Linked DNA regions of Methylocaldum szegediense. The protein of the gene in region 1 interacts with the protein of each later gene in a pairwise test. Links are inferred from orthologs where the notes say so. Each region holds a gene or a part of one and is shown in the gene's direction. Other genes may lie near its edges.

Evidence for each region. The genes of interacting proteins can lie anywhere in the genome.
Region 2: the proteins of dnaA (region 1) and QEN43_RS11675 interact in binary tests that used the Escherichia coli proteins (3 or more experiments, as listed by UniProt). The link is inferred for Methylocaldum szegediense from one-to-one orthologs.
Region 3: the proteins of dnaA (region 1) and dnaB interact in binary tests that used the Escherichia coli proteins (3 or more experiments, as listed by UniProt). The link is inferred for Methylocaldum szegediense from one-to-one orthologs.

What each region holds. Positions count from the first base shown.
Region 1 is NZ_OX458333.1:3,006,594-3,014,586, reverse strand. Bases 4,997-7,993 are described here. They hold dnaA (chromosomal replication initiator protein DnaA), read left to right. Parts: upstream 4,997-5,830; coding sequence 5,831-7,156; downstream 7,157-7,993. Other genes in these bases: dnaN (DNA polymerase III subunit beta), read left to right, coding at 7,231-7,993; rpmH (50S ribosomal protein L34), read right to left, coding at 5,512-5,646; rnpA (ribonuclease P protein component), read right to left, coding at 5,113-5,508; yidD (membrane protein insertion efficiency factor YidD), read right to left, coding at 4,997-5,158. Outside these bases: QEN43_RS12985 (exosortase system-associated protein, TIGR04073 family), read left to right, coding at 1-150; QEN43_RS12980 (MFS transporter), read right to left, coding at 440-1,741; tRNA uridine-5-carboxymethylaminomethyl(34) synthesis GTPase MnmE, read right to left, coding at 1,826-3,172; membrane protein insertase YidC, read right to left, coding at 3,297-4,931; more of yidD, read right to left, coding at 4,934-4,996. UniProt on the Escherichia coli protein: Plays an essential in the initiation and regulation of chromosomal replication. Binds in an ATP-dependent fashion to the origin of replication (oriC) to initiate formation of the DNA replication initiation complex once per cell cycle.
Region 2 is NZ_OX458333.1:2,743,874-2,750,058, forward strand. The notes cover bases 2,976-5,844. They hold QEN43_RS11675 (phosphoheptose isomerase), read left to right. Parts: upstream 2,976-4,050; coding sequence 4,051-4,638; downstream 4,639-5,844. Other genes in these bases: QEN43_RS11665 (penicillin-binding protein activator), read left to right, coding at 2,976-3,436; QEN43_RS11670 (YraN family protein), read left to right, coding at 3,433-3,795; QEN43_RS11680 (FAD-binding oxidoreductase), read left to right, coding at 4,643-5,844. In the rest of the region: QEN43_RS11655 (hypothetical protein), read left to right, coding at 134-580; rsmI (16S rRNA (cytidine(1402)-2'-O)-methyltransferase), read right to left, coding at 629-1,495; more of QEN43_RS11665, read left to right, coding at 1,532-2,975; more of QEN43_RS11680, read left to right, coding at 5,845-6,034; nadC (carboxylating nicotinate-nucleotide diphosphorylase), read right to left, coding at 6,155-6,185. UniProt on the Escherichia coli protein: Required for the timely initiation of chromosomal replication via direct interactions with the DnaA initiator protein.
Region 3 is NZ_OX458333.1:465,665-471,833, reverse strand. The notes cover bases 2,976-5,828. They hold dnaB (replicative DNA helicase), read left to right. Parts: upstream 2,976-3,635; coding sequence 3,636-5,021; downstream 5,022-5,828. Other genes in these bases: alr (alanine racemase), read left to right, coding at 5,024-5,828; hldE (bifunctional D-glycero-beta-D-manno-heptose-7-phosphate kinase/D-glycero-beta-D-manno-heptose 1-phosphate adenylyltransferase HldE), read left to right, coding at 2,976-3,633. In the rest of the region: QEN43_RS02055 (Tim44 domain-containing protein), read right to left, coding at 1-95; QEN43_RS02050 (M42 family metallopeptidase), read right to left, coding at 193-1,230; QEN43_RS02045 (Bax inhibitor-1/YccA family protein), read left to right, coding at 1,329-2,003; more of hldE, read left to right, coding at 2,212-2,975; more of alr, read left to right, coding at 5,829-6,106. UniProt on the Escherichia coli protein: The main replicative DNA helicase, it participates in initiation and elongation during chromosome replication. Travels ahead of the DNA replisome, separating dsDNA into templates for DNA synthesis.

The sequences.
Region 1 (7,993 bases):
GGCATTCCGATCGGCCTCGCTTACGGCCTCGGCATGACCGTGACGCGCGAGCTGGCTGGAGTCTATGAGTTCGTTACGGCCCCTTTCCCTATGCCCGCCGGCTTTCGGCCGATTCTGCGTCCGGAATACCCCTGGGATTACTTCAGATAGGCCCCCAACGGTCGGATCGACGTAACGGTCACGACATGATCGGGGGGAATAAGAGTCGAGTCACAATGGGGGTTAGCTAAGGAGCTTGGGTGTAAGGCTTCGAAAACGACCGTGGTATCCAGCGACGCCCGAAGAACTCCGCTTCGGGCGGTACGTGCTTGCCGAAGCGATATCCCTGGCCATCCATACCCTTAGGCAGCTAGAAGGGTTAGGACAGGCCAGTCGGAGGACTTTATCTAGGCTTCCTTATGGCGGCGTTCCGGAAAGCATCTCTCGGCCGCCCTGTGACTCAAGAACCTCGCCCTTTGCCCGCGCGGTTTCGTGGCTTGCTGCCATGACCTTTCTCGAAAGATGGCGTTTCGCCAACAGGAGGTGGAAATCGATCCATCGTTCGCAACTCGGGAAACGCGTACATCCAAACGATAGCGACGGCCAGTGTGACCGCTCCTCCGACGATGATCGCGGGGATGAGTCCGAACCATGCGGCGGTGAGACCGGATTCGAACTCGCCCAGTTCGTTGGAAGCGCCGATGAAAACCGAGTTGACGGCGCTCACCCGTCCACGAATGGCGTCGGGGGTTTCAAGCTGAACCAGCAGGTGGCGGATGTAAACGCTGACCATATCTCCGGCACCCAGTAGGAAAAGCGCAAACAGCGACAGAGGAAAACTGGTAGACAGACCGAGCACGATGACGGCAGCTCCAAACACAGCAACCCCGCCGAACATCCATCGCCCGACGTACCGGGAGATGGGGGTAAAGGCAAGCAGCAAAGCCGTCAGGGCGGCGCCGGCTCCCGGTGCGGTGCGAAGCAGGCCGAGCCCGGTCGGACCGACGTGCAGAATTTCGCTGGCATAAGCAGGCAGCAAAGCCGTGGCGCCGCCGAACAGAACGGCGAACAGGTCGAGCGAAATGGCGCCGAATACGGTGGGACGTGATCGCACGAACCGCAAACCGTCCAAAATGCTGTCCCAACTAACGGGCTCCCGACGCTCGGTTCGGCGAGGAAAACCGCGCATCGAAAGCATCAAGACAGCGGAAAGTCCAAGCAGCGCTGATACTGTCGTGTAAACGGTCAGAGGCCCCGCCAGATAGAGTAGGCCGCCGAGCGCGGGACCTAGGATCACCGCCAGTTGAAAGCTGGAGGAACTGAGCGCGACGGCATTGCCGAAAGCTTCGGCAGGCACCAGATTAATGACGATCGCTTGGCTGGACGGCATCATGAAGGCTCGCGCCGACCCGTAAAGCGCCATGACGGCAAATACCGGCCAAACGATCTTTAGCCCTGTTATGGTGAATCCGATCAACAACAGGCCGCACAGCATTTCTACGGCGTAGCAGAGCGTGATGATGCGGCGGCGGTCGAAGCGATCCGCCATCTGGCCGGCGATCAACACCAGCGGTACGAAGGGCAGGAATTGAGCGAGGCCGATGAGTCCGAGGTCGAGTGCCTCGCCGGTCAATGAATAGACTTGCCAGCCTACGGCCACGCTCTGCATTTGTACTGCGACCGCCCCGAAAAACCGGGCGCACAGATAAAACGAAAAGTCGCGATAACGAAGAGCCGAGCTCGTGGACGCAAATAAAGACATATCTTCCCTTGGTCTCTGTCAGTGTGCGCTGGTTTTTGGGATTGCCGTCTTGAGACGAGATCAGCGCTCGAGCATGGCCTGGGCTCACTTGCCGATACAAAAGCTCGAGAATATCCGGCTCAAGAGGTCTTCACTGGTGAACTCGCCGGTGATTTCCGACAGGGCGGTTTGGGCTTCGCGGAGATCTTCGGCGACCAGTTCGGCGGCGCGGATCTTGAGCTGGGATTCCGCGCTCTCGATGAAGCTCTCGGCTCGGCTGAGCGCATCAAGATGACGGCGGCGGGCAATAAAGATATCGTCCGCCTCGCTGTCGTAGCCCATCGAAGTTTTGAGGTGTGTTTTGAGGTGCACAATCCCCTCGCCGGTCTTGGCGGAAAGATATACCGCGGGACCGCGGCGGTCTTCGACGAAGCCGGCCGGTTTTCCGGTGAGATCGATCTTGTTGTAGACGCGGGTAACCGGGATCTCCGCGGGAAGGCTGGAAAGCAGGGCTTCACCCTCTTCCGGGCTGGAGTCATCGATCAAAAGCAATAATCGGTCGGCCTTATGAATCTCGTCCCGCGCGCGGCGGATGCCTTCGCGCTCGACGACGTCCTCGCTTTCCCGGAGGCCCGCGGTGTCCACAAGATGGAGAGGCATGCCGTCGATCTGGATATGTTCGCGCAAGGTATCGCGGGTCGTACCGGCGATCTCGGTGACGATGGCGGCTTCGCGTTCGGCCAACCGATTGAGAAGGCTGGATTTTCCCGCGTTCGGGCGGCCGACGATGACGACTGTCATGCCTTCACGCAACAAACAACCTTGCCGCGCGGAGTGGCGGATATGCCGAAGAGTCGCGCGCAAATCCGAGAGTTTTTCGGCGATACGGCCTTCGGACAGGAAATCGATGTCCTCGTCCACGAAGTCTATGGATGCTTCCACGTACTGCCTGAGCTCGATCAAGTCTTCGACCAATTGGTGGATGCGGGTGGAGAACTCACCTTGAAGAGAGCGTTGGGCGGATCGGGCGGCCTGCTCGGTCGTACTTTCGATCAGATCGGCGATGGCTTCGGCCTGCGCCAGATCGATCTTGTCGTTGAGGAAGGCTCGTTCGCTGAACTCTCCCGGCCGTGCCAATCGAGCGCCCAAATCCAGAACGCGGCGGAGCAGCAGGTCGAGGAGGACCGGGCTGCCGTGCGCGTGTAACTCGAGGACGTCTTCACCGGTGAACGAATGCGGCGAAGAAAAGAACAAAGCGATACCGGTATCGAGAACCGAACCGTCCCGGTCGTAAAAGTGACCATAGTGGGCGTAGCGCGGCTGGAGTTCCTTGCGGAGAAGCTCGCGCATTATGGTTCGAACCTCATCACCCGAGAGACGGATCACGCCGATGCCGCCTCGGCCTGGAGGCGTGGCAATGGCGGCTATAGTGTCTCGGGATGAGATGTTCATTGTATGGACACCGGAACCAATAGTCGTTCCGGCTCAAAGTGGGAAGAGGGGCGTAGTGTGCCGTCATAAGGCAAGAAGCACGCGGCCGACCTAGGTGGCCGACCGTATCTCGCTGTAGAGCGTACTAAGCGTGGGCGCTCCGTTCGATCTGTCGGGTGATGTGCCACTGCTGGAGAATGGACAGAATGTTGTTGACCACCCAGTAAAGCACGAGTCCCGAAGGGAAAAAGGCGAAGAAGCCGGTGAAAATAAGCGGGAAGAACTGCATCACCTTGGCCTGCACCGGATCGGTCGGTGGCGGATTGAGCTTCTGCTGGATGTACATAGAGACGCCCATGATCAGCGGGAGAATGAAGTAAGGATCTTTGGCCGAGAGATCGTTCAGCCAAAGGATGAACGGTGCCTGACGCATTTCCACGCTTTCGATCAGAACCCAGTACAGGGCGATGAACACGGGGATCTGGACGAGAATGGGCAGACAGCCTCCCAGCGGATTTACCTTTTCCTTCCGATACAGCTCCATCAACGCCATGTTGAATTTCTGCTTATCGTCCGCGTAGCGTTCCTTGAGCTGTTGAAGCTTGGGCTGGAGCTTACGCATTTTGGCCATGGAACGGTAGCTGGCTTGCGACAACTTATAGAACAAGGCCTTTAGCGTGATGGTGACGAAAACGATCGCCCATCCCCAATTATTGAAGAGCTTGTGGAACTGCTCCAGCAGCCAGAAAATGGGTTTCGCGATGATGGTCAAGGAACCATAATCCACCGTCAGCTCCAGGCCGGGAGCGGTTTTCTCCAGGACGCGCTGAAGCTTAGGACCCGCGAACAGCTGCGCTTTGAAGACTTTTTCTTCGCCCGGCTTGACGTCAAGCATGGGCGAATAGGTCCCGATGACGAAATGATCGTCGGAGAGGGCTTTGGTGTAGAAGCTGTGCTCTTCGCCCGCGCTCGGAATCCAAGCGGCAAGGAAATAGTGCTGGATCATGGCAATCCAGCCGTCCTTGGCTTTCCGGTTCAGGTTCGAGTCGGCCATGTCCTTAAACGTGATCTTTTCGTACTTGTCTTCCGGGGTGTACAGTACGCCTCCGGTATAAGTCCGAACGAAAGATTCTTCGCTTTGGTTTTCGGGATTCTTGCGCTGCAATTGAACATATTGGCGCCCTTTCCAGTCGGTTCCGGACTGGTTGACGACCTGTTGCTCAAGTTCTATCAGATAGCTGCCTTTGGCGAAGATCAAAGTCTTGGTAATTCTGACGCCCTGGTCATTGGTCCAGGTGAAAGGGACGCGCAGGGTGTCTTGGCCTTCTGCCAGAGTGTACGTGTCGGCTTCGGCACGCCAGATACTGTGATGGGTCGGGGCCTGGGTTTCTTCCCCTAGGAAACCGCTTTGTGCAATGAAAAATTGGTCTTGGTCATTGAACAGCCGAACCGGCTGATCGGGATGGTCCTTGCTCTGGGGATATTCGAGTAGATCGAGTATGCGCAGATCGCCGCCCTTGGTGTCGATCTCGGCGCGTATGACATCGGTCGTAACGGTGACGCGCGGATGTTCGACGGCCGCAACCGTGGATTCAGGGGTCTTGGCGATGTCGTCGACGCTCCGAGTGGCCTCGGGTACGTCGCCAGGCGCGGCCGGCACCGTCGGCTCGGTCTGCGCCGTGGGTTCAGGCTTGGGCCCGTAATCCACCTGCCATTGCTGCCATAGCATGAAGCTGAGAAATACGAATAAGACGAAGAGAACGAACCTTAAATTATCCATTCTTATTTTCCGAATTGGTCTGGGACGGGATCGAAACCGCCTTCATGCCATGGATGGCATCGCAGCAGTCGCCTTACGGCAAGATAAGATCCCCTAAGAGGTCCGAACCGCTGAATGGCGGTCAAGGCGTAACTGGAGCACGTCGGGTGGAAACGGCAATGCTGCCCCACCCAAGGACTAATCAGGTACTGATAGAATCTGATGAGGAAGACCAAGATGGCTTGCATCGCCTCACCAGGTTTTCCCAGTGCTTATGCAAAGAGCGTCGGAGTGTTTCATGGTCTGCCTGACTTGCGGCGCTGCGCGCCATGACCACAAAATCGATTCCGCCGAGCAGAGGCTGCCGTAAACGGAAACTTTCGCGGATGATACGCTTAATACGGTTGCGATCGGCAGCGTTACGGATTTGTCGTCTGGCGATTGCCAACCCGAGGCGCGGATAGTCACGACCGTTGGTTCGCGCGAGCACGGTTAAGTATTGGTCTGCAGACTTGCAGGGCTGCTCGAAAACGCGCTGAAAATCGGCGGCGCTACTTAAGCGGCGCGTTCGGGGGAAGCCGTAGCGAGGCGACGCCAAACGTCAGACGGTAAGCCGTTTGCGACCTTTTGCACGGCGCGCACTCAGAACCAAACGTCCGCCGCGGGTTTTCATACGCGCGCGAAAGCCGTGGGTACGAGCACGCTTGATCTTGCTGGGCTGATAGGTTCTTTTCATAAGGCACCTGTTGAATTCCGCAAAGAAAATACAAAGCTATGCATCGTAATTTAGTGTGGATAGCGTGTCAATGCTGTGGATAAGTCGCGTCTTACGGTATGATAACCAATTCCGTTGAAGCGCTCACGCATCTATCGTCTATGCCTTATGTTCTATTCCTCGAGTACGATAAGGGAGTCGCACCATGAGCGCGCTGTGGAATCAGTGCATGAGGAAGCTCGAAGGCGAGCTGCCCCCGCAACAGTTCAACACCTGGATCAGGCCCTTACAGGCAGTAGAAAATGGGTCGGAACTGAAACTGCTGGCTCCTAACCGGTTTGTACTTGACTGGGTAAAACAGCATTTTATCGGAAAGATCGAAGAAGTCTTATCAGATCAGAAGACGCAGCCCGGTCTGCACGTCGTTCTGGAAATCGGCACCCGAAAGCCGCAGGAAGCATCTCCTATCGCGCCGACGATCAGGCGATCGACGAGCGTCAAGAAAGGGCTTCCAAATAACCTCAACACGGCCTTTACCTTCGACAACTTCGTAGAAGGAAAATCCAACCAACTGGCGAAAGCCGCATCGATGCAGGTGGCGCAAAATGTCGGGCGGGCCTACAACCCCTTGTTCATTTACGGAGGCGTAGGTCTCGGCAAAACGCATCTCATGCACGCCATCGGGAACGAAATTCTTCGGGCGAATGCCTCGGCCAACATCGTCTATCTGCATTCCGAACGCTTTGTTTCGGACATGGTCAAGGCCTTGCAGCATAACGCGATCGGCGCATTCAAGGAGTATTATCGGACGGTCGATGCCTTACTGATCGACGATATTCAGTTTTTCGCCGGCAAGGAGCGATCCCAGGAGGAATTCTTTCATACCTTCAATAGCCTTCTGGAAAACAAACATCAAGTAGTCTTGACCTGCGACCGTTATCCCAAGGAAATCAAGGGTCTCGAAGAGCGATTGAAGTCGCGTTTCGGCTGGGGCCTTCCCGTGGCGATCGAGCCGCCGGATTTGGAAACCCGCGTGGCAATTCTGATGAGCAAGGCACAGCACGCTGGTGTCGATTTGTCGCCGGAAGTGGCGTTCTTTATCGGCAAGCGGATCCGCTCGAACATCCGCGAATTGGAAGGGGCGTTACGGCGCGTTATCGCCAATGCCCACTTCACCGGCAAGCCGATTACGCTGGAATTTACCAAAGAGGCGCTTAGGGATTTGATCGCGCTTCAGGATCGCATGATCAATATCGAAAACATCCAGAAGACGGTTGCGGAATACTACAAGATCCGAGTGGCGGACCTCCTTGCGAACAAACGGACCCGGTCGGTGACGCGTCCTCGGCAAATCGCCATGGCGTTGGCCAAAGAGCTGACCAATCACAGCTTGCCGGAAATCGGACAGCAGTTCGGCGGGCGGGACCATACCACCGTTTTGCACGCGTGTCGTAAGGTCCAGGAACTGAAAGAAAGCGATAGCAAGTTTGCAGAGGACTACTCGAACCTCATGCGTACCCTATCGAACTAGCCCTGACGGAGCCGTGGCTTGAAGTGTCGGCACCTTTGGTCTAACGCGTTTAGCATCCAACACATGAGCTCATTATGAAGTTCACGATAAGCCGGGAGAATTTGCTGACCCCCTTGCAGCAGGTGGTCGGCGTCATCGAACGACGCCAAACCCTGCCGATTCTGTCCAACGTGCTTCTGAAGCTTTCCGATGGCGTTTTGGAGCTGACGGGTACGGATTTGGAAGTCCAGCTGGTTACCAAAGCACTAGTAGAAAGTGGCGAGGCGGGCTCGGTTACGGTGCCGGCGCGCAAGTTCCTGGATATTTTCCGCCTTCTGCCGGAGAAAAGCGTGGTCAATCTCGAGTGCAGGCAAGAAAAATTCGTAATCCAGTGCGGATCCAGCCGTTTCAATTTGAGCACCCTGCCGGCGGAAAATTATCCGGAGTTCGAGGCGGGAACGCCGGAAGTCGAGGTTGCTGTTCCTCGCGATTGCTTGAAACGTGCACTCGAAAAGACCATCTTCGCGATGGCGCAACAAGACGTTCGTTATTATCTGAACGGATTGTTGCTGGATTTGGATGCCCAAATGCTTCGAGCGGTTTCGTCGGACGGACATCGTCTGGCGTATTTCGAGCAGCCGCTGGAGAACGGGCCGGAAGAGGGACGACAGATCATCGTTCCCAGAAAGGGCATACTGGAATTGAATCGGTTGTTGGACGAGGGAGAGAATCCGGTCACGATTCAAATCGCACCCAACAGTCTGCGCGTCGATCTGGGAACAGTTCGCTTTGCCGCTAAGTTGATCGAAGGGAGATTTCCGGATTATCAGCGTGTGATGCCGCGTGATTTGACGCGAG
Region 2 (6,185 bases), 260 kb from region 1 along the record:
GCACCCCAAATGAATAAACCCATATTAAAGTGTGCGGCAGGGTTTGACTTAGGCGTGACACTGCTGCGCTTTTGACATTAAGCATACGGCGAAATTATATAATGTTCGCCCTCAACACCTTAGGAGATCGACCATGAAAGTGCTAGCCGGTATTTTTCTGGCATTACTCGCCGTCATTTACTTTCTGCCCGCATTCATGTCGCGGTCCGACGAGATCAACGGGACCTCGCGGGAAGCAGTTTACAAATCGGCCATTAAAGTCAAACGCTACCTCAACACGGACGAACGCGTTTTGTTCGATACCGCCTTGGGAATTTTAGACAAAATCAAGACAGAAGAAGGGCCGGATGCCTTCGTCGAAACCGTGGACGGAAAGAACCCGGAAGAAATCGTCGAAACGGCGAAGCACGAAGTCAATCTCAAGATCGCGGCTGGCCACCCGGATTTCAAGCAATATAGTTCGTGGGACGACATGATCCAGAAGCTGACCAGCGGTAACGGGAGAAAACCGTCTGTGCGCTCCTATACCTCACCCGACTATTCTCCGCGTAATTCGGAACGGCCCGATCGTCCTCAATAATCGGCCAAAGAAAAGACATCCTCCTACGGTCTCGCTAGACACGGCTAGTCAATCGGTTGTCTTCTCTTCAACCCATCGGAGCGCCGCTCGGTAAACCGCTTCCCGACGCGCTCCGGTAATTTTTGCAGTCAATGACGCCGCGGTTTTTACCGAACAATCCTCAAGCAAAATCCGCAATACTCGCTCCTCGTCGGCCGTAAGCCCATCCGTTCTGTCGACAACCGGCGCACCTTCAAGAACCAGAACGAATTCCCCTTTTCTCATATTTGGATCGCCTTCAAAAAGCGAAAGCGCCTCGCCGACCGACGTATCGATGATGGTTTCGAATACTTTGGTTAGTTCTCGGGCGATGACTAGGCGCCGGTCAGCCGGAAAAACCGACGCGATATCCGCTAGGCATTCGCCTACGCGATGGCTGGATTCATAGAAGATGAGCGTTCTCGACTCTTTCCGTAGCGCCTCCAGGGCGGCCTTGCGCGCGGACGATTTTCGCGGCAGAAATCCGTCGAACACGAAATGGTCGGCGGGAAGGCCGGATGCTGAAAGCGCCGCCACCAGGGCACACGGACCGGGAACCGGAACAACGCGGATGCCCGCGGATCGAGCCCTTCGTACTAGGGGAAATCCGGGATCGCTAATCAGCGGCGTTCCGGCGTCCGAGATAAGCGCGATGGATTCACCTTTTTGCAAGCGTTCGATCAACCGCGCCGACGCGACATCCTCGTTATGCTCATGAAGCGGCGTAGTCGGCGTGGAAATCCCGTAATGATCTAATAGCGGCCGGCTGTGTCGGGTGTCTTCACAGGCGATGAGGTCGACTTGCTTCAGAACGTCGACGGCCCGAAACGTAATATCCCTTAGATTGCCGATCGGCGTTGCTACTAGGTATAGTACGCCAGATTCTGTTTGCCTCACTACTAATGCCTCGCATTCCTGAACGGAATCCCGCGTATGCCTCTATTAATCCGCCTTTGCCTCGTTCTTCTCGTGCTGCTGGCGGCCGCCTGCGCCCGCGACGCCACCAGGCGCGGCGCCGTGGACGCGCGAGCCGCGCAAGCTGAAAGTCTGCTTCAGAGCGGCGACTATACCGGAGCGGTGAGATTATTTCAGCAGCTTGCAGAAACTTCGAGGGACTCCGATTACTACCGACTGCGGGCCGCCGATGCGGCGCTCCGGGCTGGCGACGGCAGACTGGCGGAACAGCTAGCCGATACCATTAATCCCCGCCGCTTGGACCCCGTGGACGGGTACGATTACACCCTTCTGCAAAGCAGGCTCGATCTCAATGTTGGCCGGGCGCGAGAGGCGTTGACCAAGCTCGACAGCCTCCCCCCGGATAGACTGGAATCGTCGCAGATGGTGAATTATCACGCACTGCGAGCCTCCGCTTATAACCAACTGGGCAATATGCTCGAAAGCGCTCGGGAGCGGGTCAAGCTGGGCGAGCTACTTACCCACCCCGACGCCGTCCAGAAGAATAATGAGGCCATTTACGACGCCCTGGCCCGAATTCCCGAAAAAGCACTGACCGCCATGCAGCCTCCCCCGCCCGATATCCTGGGCGGCTGGATGAATCTGACCCAGATCGTCAAGACTACGCCTCCGGCGCAATTGAATACTGAATTGGCCAAATGGCGGGCCCGCTTTCCCGGACATCCGGCGGACGGAGCCTTCCTCCAAGGGCTTTTAGGATCAACCCAAGGGCATCGTCCAGACCAAGCTCAGGCGGGAACCTCGCCATCTGCAGCCGCGCCGAGTTCCACCGGCTTCATCGGTGTGATGCTGCCTTTGTCCGGCCCCTATGGCCCTGCCGGCCAGGCCCTACGCACCGGCATGCTTGCGGCCTATTATGCCAATGTCGATCCGGCAAAACTGCCTTTGCGATTCGTTGATACCCGATCGGGCGACATCCTCCAGCTCTATCGGAAATTAACCGACGAAGGTGCAAGAGCGGTTCTAGGCCCTTTGATCAAGGACAACGTGGCTGCCTTGGCCAAGGCGGGAGACTTGCCTGTTCCGGTTTTAGCTCTCAATCAAATACCCGAGATCGGCAACGACCGCCTCTATCAGTTCGGCCTCACACCTGAACACGAGGTCGAGCAGGCTGCCGGAAGCGCCTGGTTCGACGGTCGTCAGAACGCGCTGGTACTGGCACCGGCGACTCAATTCGGCCAACGCATGATCAAGCACTTCGTGGCCTATTGGCGTGAGCTCGGGGGAAGCGTTCGAACCATCAAGACCTACCCCTATCACAGCGAGGATTTCACCGCCTCAGTCAGGGAATTGATTGCCGCGGCTCCCGCCACCCATACCCAGCTTTCGGTACCCGCATTCCCGCCGTTCGAGCAATCGGGCGGCGATTTCATCTTCCTCATCAGCGACGCCCGGGATGCCCGTCTGATTCTGCCTCAGCTCGCCTTTCACCAAGGCGAACATCTTCCGGTCTACTCGACCTCGCACGTTTATGGCGGCAAGGCCGATTCGGAAGCCGATCGAGATTTGAGTGGGCTTATTTTCTGCGATATCCCATGGTTGCTTGATCCGGCTGAAAGCGGCCCGCTGTCCTACCAGGCGCTGGGCAAGCAGATTCAGCAAACCCCGCCCGACTACGTAAGGCTTATTGCGCTCGGGATCGATGCTTATCGTTTGCTGCCGGAACTCGAACGATTCACGGCCGAGCCCCATTATCGATACACCGGGGCGACCGGAACGCTCTCGCTGAGTGCGGACAACCGCATTCAACGCCAACTTCACTGCGCGCAGTTTGAAGACGGCATTCCACGACCCCGGGGAATCGCACCCTTACTGAGACCGGGCAACGGCTCGAGCAACCTTCCCTGGAGGCACTCGGAATGAAGGCTCTCGGCCAGGACAAGGGACGTATCGCCGAGGACGAAGCGCTGAATTTCTTGCAAATGCAGGGCCTCAGGCTAATCGAGCGCAATTATCGCTGCCGATACGGCGAAATCGATCTCATTATGGAAGACGGGCGCGCCATCGTCTTCGTGGAGGTCCGATATCGGAGGAGTAGTCAGTTCGGCGGCGCACTGGAAAGCGTGGATAGGCGCAAGCAGGCGAAACTCTTGGCAAGTGCCGTCCATTTCTTACGCGAAAAACGGATGGACCGTCCGGCGCGTTTCGATGTGGCTGCACTGGCCCCCGCCAACGGTGGGCTTACTGTAAAATGGGTGAAGGACGCTTTTCAGGCGGCTTGAGCGGTCGTGACACACGCATTGTTGGCAGGATGCTCAGAACGACGACGATCGGCAGAAGATATTAGCCGACATGAGCCGTTTTCGCTGTGAACGATGCGGTTCATGTCATACCATCCTGCCCGGCCTTTTCGGGTGGCCTTAACGTGCAAACCGCCTATCCAGCCGGTTTGCCATTTTGTTCAGAACATCCTGCGGCGCCGCCCCCAAGAGTAATGATGCTTTGAGGTTTTCGCGACGCAACGTTGACTATTAGGCATGAACTTACAAGAACGAGTGTTTCGTCAGTTCGAGACCAGTGTCGAAGCTAGCCGCGATGCGCTGGCCAGGCTTGGAGAAATCATTGAGATTGCCGGAGTCAGGCTCGCTCAGTGCTTACTCAACGACGGGAAGATTCTTTGTTGCGGCAACGGCGGATCTGCAGCGCAAGCCCAGCATTTTTCTTCCGAAATGCTGAACCGCTATGAGCGGGAACGCCCCGGCTTGCCCGCCGTCGCACTCACCTGCGACACCTCGACCTTGACCTCGATCGCCAACGATTATCGGTTCGACGATGTTTTCGCCAAGCAAATCAGGGCCTTGGGTCATAGCAACGATGTTCTCGTCGTCTATACCACCAGCGGCAACTCCGCGAGCATTTTGAGCGCAGTCACGGCCGCCCATGACCGGGATATGTCGGTGCTGGCACTCACCGGTCGGGACGGCGGGGCACTTGCTCCCCTGCTACTCGACACCGATATCGAAATACGCGTGCCTTCGGAGACCACTGCCCGGATACAGGAAGTTCATTTGCTGATCACGCACTGCTTATGCGATTTGATCGACCATCAATTGTTCGGGGACTGATTCATTGGCATTATCCAGCGCGTTTTTACGCCGACTGGCGGAAATCTTCCCACCCGGCTCGCTCTACACCGATCCCGCCGATTGCTGGGCCTATGGCTACGACAACAGCCGCCGCCAGGCCCTGCCGGAAGCGGTAGTTTTCCCCACCACTCACGCCCAAACCGTCGAGCTGACCCGCCTATGCAACGAACATCGGGTGTCTTTGACCGCGCGCGGGCGCGGCACCGGCACGACCGGCGCAACCGTGCCTTTGCGGGGCGGCGTAGTGGCATCATTCGAACGCATGAACAGGGTCGTGGAATTCTCGCCGGGCAACCGCTACATTGTGGTAGAGCCTGGGCTGACCAACCAGGCGTTACAGGACTTTCTTAAGCCGCACGGCTTTTTCTGGCCGCCTGATCCGACCAGCGCCTCCTTCTGCAGCATAGGCGGCAATCTGGCCTACAACTCCGCCGGGCCGCGCGCGGTTAAATACGGCACGCCTCGCGAAAACACGCTTGCATTGCGGGCGGTGACCGGTCAGGGAACCGAGATCCGCACCGGAGTGTTCACGACCAAGGGCGTGGTCGGGTATGACCTCACCCGGCTGCTGTTGGGTTCGGAGGGAACGCTCGCCCTGATTACCGAGGCGGTGCTCAAGCTAACCCCCTTGCCCGAAGCTAAACGGACCATGCGAGCCGTCTATGCCGATCTCGACCACGCGACGGAAGCCATCACCCGAATCATGGCTCAACCCGCAGTCCCTTGTGCTCTCGAATTCATCGACGGCAACGCGATCGAATTGATCCGCCGGTATTCTCGCGCCGAGCTGCCAGAGCGTGCCGGCGCTTTGCTGATGATCGAAGTAGACGGCTTTGCCGAGGGCTTGGCGGTTCAGACCGAGAGCGTACGGCGCGCTGCTGGAAACGAAGGGCTCTTGGAATTCCGGGTCGCGGAAACCGCCGATGAAATCGAAGCCCTTTGGCAGACGCGTAAAGCCTTGTCGCCGGCACTACGCAAAGTCGCCCCGAAGAAGATCAACGAGGACGTGGTGGTACCGGTCACCGAGTTGCCTAAGCTGATCGCCGGGCTGAACGAGCTGTCCCGTCGCTTCGATCTTCCGATCGTCAACTTCGGCCATGCAGGAAACGGAAATATTCACGTCAATCTACTGTTCGATCCCGACAAGCCCGGCGAAACCGAGAAAGCCCACCAGTGCCTGGACGAGATGTTCTCGCTGGTGTTGCGGCTGCACGGGACACTGTCCGGCGAACACGGCGTCGGTCTTGAGAAACGGGATTTCGTAGATCGGGAAATCGACAGCGGCGCACTCGACTTGATGCGCGCCATCAAGCACCAATTCGATCCGAACAACATTCTGAACCCGGACAAAACGCTGCCTTTGCACCACCGTTGAACCAACGCGAGACTAGTTCGCTCCGCGCCTGTCCAAAGCGCTCAGGACGTTGCTTCGACAGGACTCAACCCGAACGGAATCCACGGAGTAGCCAAGAGCCGGGGCAGTCGCCTGAAAGGCTCAGCCGGCAACCACGATCCGCATCGACAAA
Region 3 (6,169 bases), 2.5 Mb from region 1 along the record:
CCGCCCAAACGCTTGGCGTAAGCGTCGCCCATCCCGGAAAACGCCAAGGAAAGCCCTATCAAGATGCTGAAAATCAATCCAAATCGGTTCTTCATCGGTAAAAACATATGCCTCAAGAATCGAATATGCCTGTTATAGGGCAACGTATATTCAAAAATCAACCGTTGAGCCGAACCTGAGCCTTAGACCGCATCAGGACAAGTAGGTTTGCAATATCCGATAACACGCTTCCAATGCGCCCAAATGGGCGATTTCGTATCCGTGGGAATTCTCGGCGGGAAATCCGAGGCAAGCGGCCTTCGATACGTGCCCGGCTTTCATCGCGATCGAGGCATCGCTACCGAACTGGCTCAGAACGGCATATTGCACATGTAGGCCAGCCTTGCGGGCGGCCGTCGCCAGACGGCCATTGAGCGTTTCATCGTACATACCGTAACTGTCCTGCGACAAGAGCACCGGATCTTCGTCGCTTTCGATGGGATACTCCGCCGATTTAGGAGCGATCTCCAAAGCAATCAGCTCGTCGATTCGTTTCTGATGGGTGTAATAGAGCGCTCCAATCGCTCCCACCTCCTCCTTCGCAGTGAACACCAGATCCAGGTCTGCTGCAGGCGCCTTGATGGCCTCCGCCAGCAACAAAAGAATCGCGACCGACGCCTTGTTGTCCAGCGCGTAGCTTGCGATGTAATCACCCATCCGAAACGGTGCCTTTCGATGTCTGCCGACCACCATTCGAGTCCCCGGACGTACCCCGGCGTCTTCCAGTTCCGATTTGCTCATTTTTGTATCCACCCAAACGGTATCCCATTTCGGCGGTTTGTCTTCCTCGTATACCTTTTGCGGCGATTCATGGCAGACATGCCGGGAACCGAAACTCAAAATCGCCGGAATCGTCAGCCGGTCTCCCAGCAAATCCACAACCCCTTCGCCGTAAATCCAGGGAAACGATCCCCCGAGTCTACGCACTTCCACCTTGCCGTCTTCGCGTACACGCTTCACGATGCCTCCAATTTCATCTTTGTGCGCGGTAACGGCAAGCACAGGACCGGAATTCACTCCCCGAATCCGCGCGATGATATTGCCGGCGTTGTCCGAATGGGCCTTGACGCCGACGGACTCCAACCATGAGAGGATAAACGCATCTATTTCTTGTTCCATGCCGCTCGGCGAATGACAAAGCACGAGGTCGGAGATGAGACGAAAAAGCTTGTCTCGAAACGGCTCTGGCATGGAAAAACCCCTCTTCTACACACTTACACGTGTACGAAAAACTACTGTACCATTTCTCGGTCCAATTACTGTTTATGTCCTAGCAAAGGAGATCTTGTATGAACCAAGTCAATCCGGCTTACGCCCGTGCTTCTGCCGGGGTATTGGAAACCAACAAAGTCCTTCGGAACACGTACGCTTTGCTAGCCATGACGCTGACGTTCAGCGCGCTCACGGCGGGTTTGTCAATGGCCCTGGAGCTGCCTCACCCCGGGGTTGTTCTAACCTTGGTCGGATATTTCGGCTTGCTGTTCCTGGTTTCCAAGTTTCAGAACAGCGCTCTCGGGCTGGTCTTTGTATTCGCCCTTACCGGCTTTATGGGATTTACTCTCGGGCCGATTCTCAACATTTATCTGACTAATGTCGGTAATGGCGCACAACTGGTGATGACTGCCCTGGGAGGCACCGGCGCGATTTTCTTTGGGCTGTCGGCATATGCCCTGATCACGAGGAAAAACTTCAGCTTTATGGGCGGTATGCTTACTGCCGGGATACTGGTCGCTTTCCTGGCAGGGCTCGTCGCGTTATTCCTTCCGGACCTGCCGGGACTCCATATTGCGGTGTCGGCGATGTTCGTCGTTCTGATGGCTGGCCTCATCCTTTATCAAACCAGCGAAATCGTGCACGGCGGCGAGCGCAATTACATTCTCGCCACGGTGACTTTGTACGTTTCGATCTTCAATCTGTTTACCAGCCTTCTGCATTTGCTGGGCGTTTTCGGCGGCGACGAATAACGCACTCTCTCAATCAAATCGACCGGAGCGGGTATCCTCGCCCGCTCCGACATCGCAATTCAAAACGCTCGTAACACCCCTCGAACTCGGCCACGGCCGACGGCCCTTCCACTCAAACTATGCAGCCCTTTAACCGGTTCTAACGCCATCCCGGAGAACCTGGGTGCTTGTGGTATCCTATCGCCCATTTCTCCGCTTCCTCGAATCCATGCAACTTCCAAATTTCGACCTGGCCCGCGTCTTGGTCGTCGGCGACCTGATGCTCGACCGTTACTGGCACGGCGACACCTCGCGTATTTCGCCAGAGGCTCCCGTCCCGGTCGTATTGGTGAATAGCGTGGAAGAACGTGTGGGAGGCGCCGGCAACGTGGCCCTCAATATCGCCAAAATTGGAGCACGGGCCAGCGTTATCGGCTACTGCGGAAACGATCAAGCCGGACAAAGCCTCATCGGTTTTCTTGAAGCCGCTGGCATCGATTGTGCCGTGGAACAGATTCCGGAGCTGCCAACAATCACCAAGCTTCGGGTGCTGAGTCGGCATCAACAGCTCATCCGGCTGGATTTCGAAGACCGTTTTCACGATGTCCCGTCGACTCGCCTTCTCGAAACTTTTGCCAGAAAATTAAAGGACGCCGGCACCGTAGTACTCTCCGACTACGGCAAGGGTACGCTCGAACCGGTTCGGGAACTGATTCGGATTGCGCGGAACGCCGGCAAGACGGTATTGGTAGATCCAAAGGGCACCGATTTCGAGCGGTATCGCGGCGCGACGATCATCACCCCCAACCGTGCCGAATTCGAGGCTGTAGCCGGACCTTGCAGGAACGACGCCGAGCTAGCGGACAAAGGCTTTGTCCTGTTGGAAAAGCTCGAACTGGAAGCTCTCCTCATTACCCGTGGCGAATACGGAATGACTTTGCTGCAGCGCGGCGAACCGCCCCGGCATTTGCCAGCCCGTGCCAAAGAGGTTTACGATGTCACTGGAGCCGGCGATACCGTCATATCGACGCTCGCTGCCTCTCTCGCGGCGGGCTCACCGCTGGGGGATGCCACGGCCCTCGCGAATCTCGCCGCCGGAATCGTCGTGGGCAAGCTAGGGACAGCAACGGTGACACTCGAAGAATTGGATTTTGCCCTACACGGGCAGCGAGCCCATCGTCGCGGGGTGATAGAACTCGACGAACTCTTGCCTTTGCTCGAGGCGGCGCGACGAAACGGGGAAAAGATCGTCGTCACCAATGGCTGCTTCGACATTCTACATCCTGGCCATATCCAATACCTGCAACAAGCCCGAGCCTTGGGCGACCGGCTTATCGTGCTGGTCAACAGCGACGCCTCGGTAAGACGGCTCAAAGGGAGTGGCCGCCCGGTCAATCCGCTGGACTTTCGCATGACGATGCTTGCAGCGCTTGAATGCGTCGATTGGGTCGTTCCGTTTGAGGAGGATACGCCACGCGATGTCATCGGACGTCTGCTGCCGGATATTCTCGTCAAGGGAGGCGACTACAAAGATATCCACGAAATTGCGGGCCACGACTATGTCTTGGCCAACGGCGGCGAAGTCAGGATTCTCGATTTTCTAGGCGATTATTCGACCACCCGAATCATTCAAGCGATACGCAATAGCTGAACATGTCTGACCGCGCCCGTTTAACGGACAAGACGGTGGACGCCCTGCGCGTTCCGCCATACTCCATCCATGCCGAGCAATCCGTTCTGGGCGGACTCATGCTCGACAATCAGACCTGGGATGTCGTCGCCGACCGCGTCGGAGAAGAAGATTTCTATCGCCGGGATCATAGGCTCATATTTCGGGCTATCAAAGAACTCGCCGAAAAACAGATCCCATTCGATGTCGTTACCCTCTCCGAAGTTTTGGAAAAAACCGGTTCGCTGGAAGAAGCGGGAGGGCTCGCCTACCTTGCCATGATGGCCAAGGAAACGCCCAGCGCGGCCAATATCGCGTCCTACGCCGATATCGTTCGTGAGAAGTCGGTCTTGCGGCAGCTGATCCACGCCGGTACCGAGATCGCTGATTCCGCCTTTCAGCCAGAAAATCGAGATTTGACCCTGTTGCTCGAAATGGCTGAACAAAAAGTGTTTCAGATCGCCGATCAGCGGCGGCGCGGCGGAGCGGGCTTCAAATCGATCAAATCTCTGCTGACGGCCGCCATCGACCGGATCGAAATGCTGTTCCACAAGGAAGGCCACATTACCGGAGTCAGCACCGGTTTCAGCGATTTCGACGAACTGACCTCGGGCCTGCAACCTTCCGACCTCATCATCATCGCGGGCCGCCCGTCCATGGGGAAAACCACCTTCGCCATGAACATCGCTGAAAACGTAGCCATCAAGGAACGGCTTCCGGTGGCCGTATTCAGCATGGAAATGCCGGGCGAGCAACTCGCTATGCGTATGATGTCTTCCTTGGGCCGCATCGATCAGCACCGGGTGCGCACCGGCAAGCTGGAGGATGACGAATGGCCGCGCATGACTTCCGCCATCAACATCTTGGCGGACACCAAGCTGTTCATCGACGACACCCCTGCCCTGACACCCACCGAAGTGCGCGCCCGCTGCCGGCGTCTAGCGCGGGAGCATGGCCAACTCGGACTCGTGGTACTGGACTACCTTCAGCTCATGCAATGCTCCGGCGGCGAAAACCGGGTGGCGGAAATCTCGGAAATTTCCCGCTCACTCAAAGCACTCGCCAAGGAACTGAACGTTCCGGTGATCGCCCTCTCGCAGCTCAACCGTAACCTCGAACAGCGCCCCAATAAACGTCCGGTACCGTCGGACCTGCGCGAATCCGGCTCGATCGAGCAGGACGCGGACCTTATCGTGTTCATCTACCGCGACGAGGTTTACCATCCCGATTCCCCCGACAAAGGCACGGCCGAAATCATCGTTGCCAAGCAACGCAACGGCCCCATCGGGACCGTACGGCTCACCTTTCTCGGCCAATACACGCGTTTCGAAAACTTCATCGCCGATCCGTACGCGGGCGAGGACTTCTGAACATGGTCCTTTCAGCCTACGCGGAACTCGATCTGGCAGCGGTTACATATAATCTGACCCGTATCCGCGCGTACGCACCGAAAGCGAAAATCATGGCGGTGCTCAAGGCCAATGCCTACGGCCATGGCTTGCTTCGCATCGCCAAGGTGTTGGCCGACGCGGACGCTTTCGCGGTAGCGCGACTCGGCGAGGGCATCGCTCTGCGCGAAGCGGGCATAACACAGCGCATCGTCGTGCTGCAGGGCTTTCTCGATCGTGAAGAACTCGAGTTCCATATACGCTATGGACTCGAGCCGGTCATCCACTCCCCATTCCAGGCGGAACTCCTTGAACAAATTCCGTCGGCCGAAGTGGTCACTGTTTGGTTGAAACTTGATACCGGCATGCACAGACTCGGCCTGCTCGCGGACCAGTTCGCACCAAACTATTCGAGACTGCAGAACTGCCCCGCGGTACGCCGGCCTATCCCGGTGATGACCCACTTAGCCAATGCCGATGTCGTACAGGATACATTTACTGGACAACAGTTGGATCGCTTCAACAGCGCTCTCCATAACCTTCAAACCGAATGCAGCATCGCCAACTCTGCGGGAGTCTTGGCCTGGGATGGCACCCGTTCCGGCTGGGTCCGCCCCGGTATCGCACTCTACGGCGTGTCGCCGTTTCCCGGTCGTACCGGCCCGGACGAGGGTCTAAAGCCGGTCATGTCCTTTCGAAGCCGGCTTATCGCTTTGAAGGACCTCAAAGCTGGCGATGCCGTGGGTTATGGCGGAGAGTGGGTTTGCCCACGCCCCACCCGCCTCGGAATCGTTTCGGTCGGCTATGGTGACGGTTACCCCCGCAGTGCGCGAACGGGCACGCCGGTGTTGGTTCGGGGACGCCGGGTAAGCTTGGTCGGGCGCGTTTCCATGGACATGATCAGCCTCGATCTCACGGATTGCCCCGATGCTCAGGTCGGCGACGAAGTCACGCTGTGGGGCAAAGGCTTGCCGGTCGAAGAAATCGCTCAACATGCATCGACCATCCCCTATGAACTCCTCTGTGGTGTCACTCCACGAGTCAAGATGGTCGAACGGTGGGAATAGCACGTATTTTTTGATCAAACGGTTCGGCCGATAATTGGCTGCCATCCGAATCGTAGACGTGAC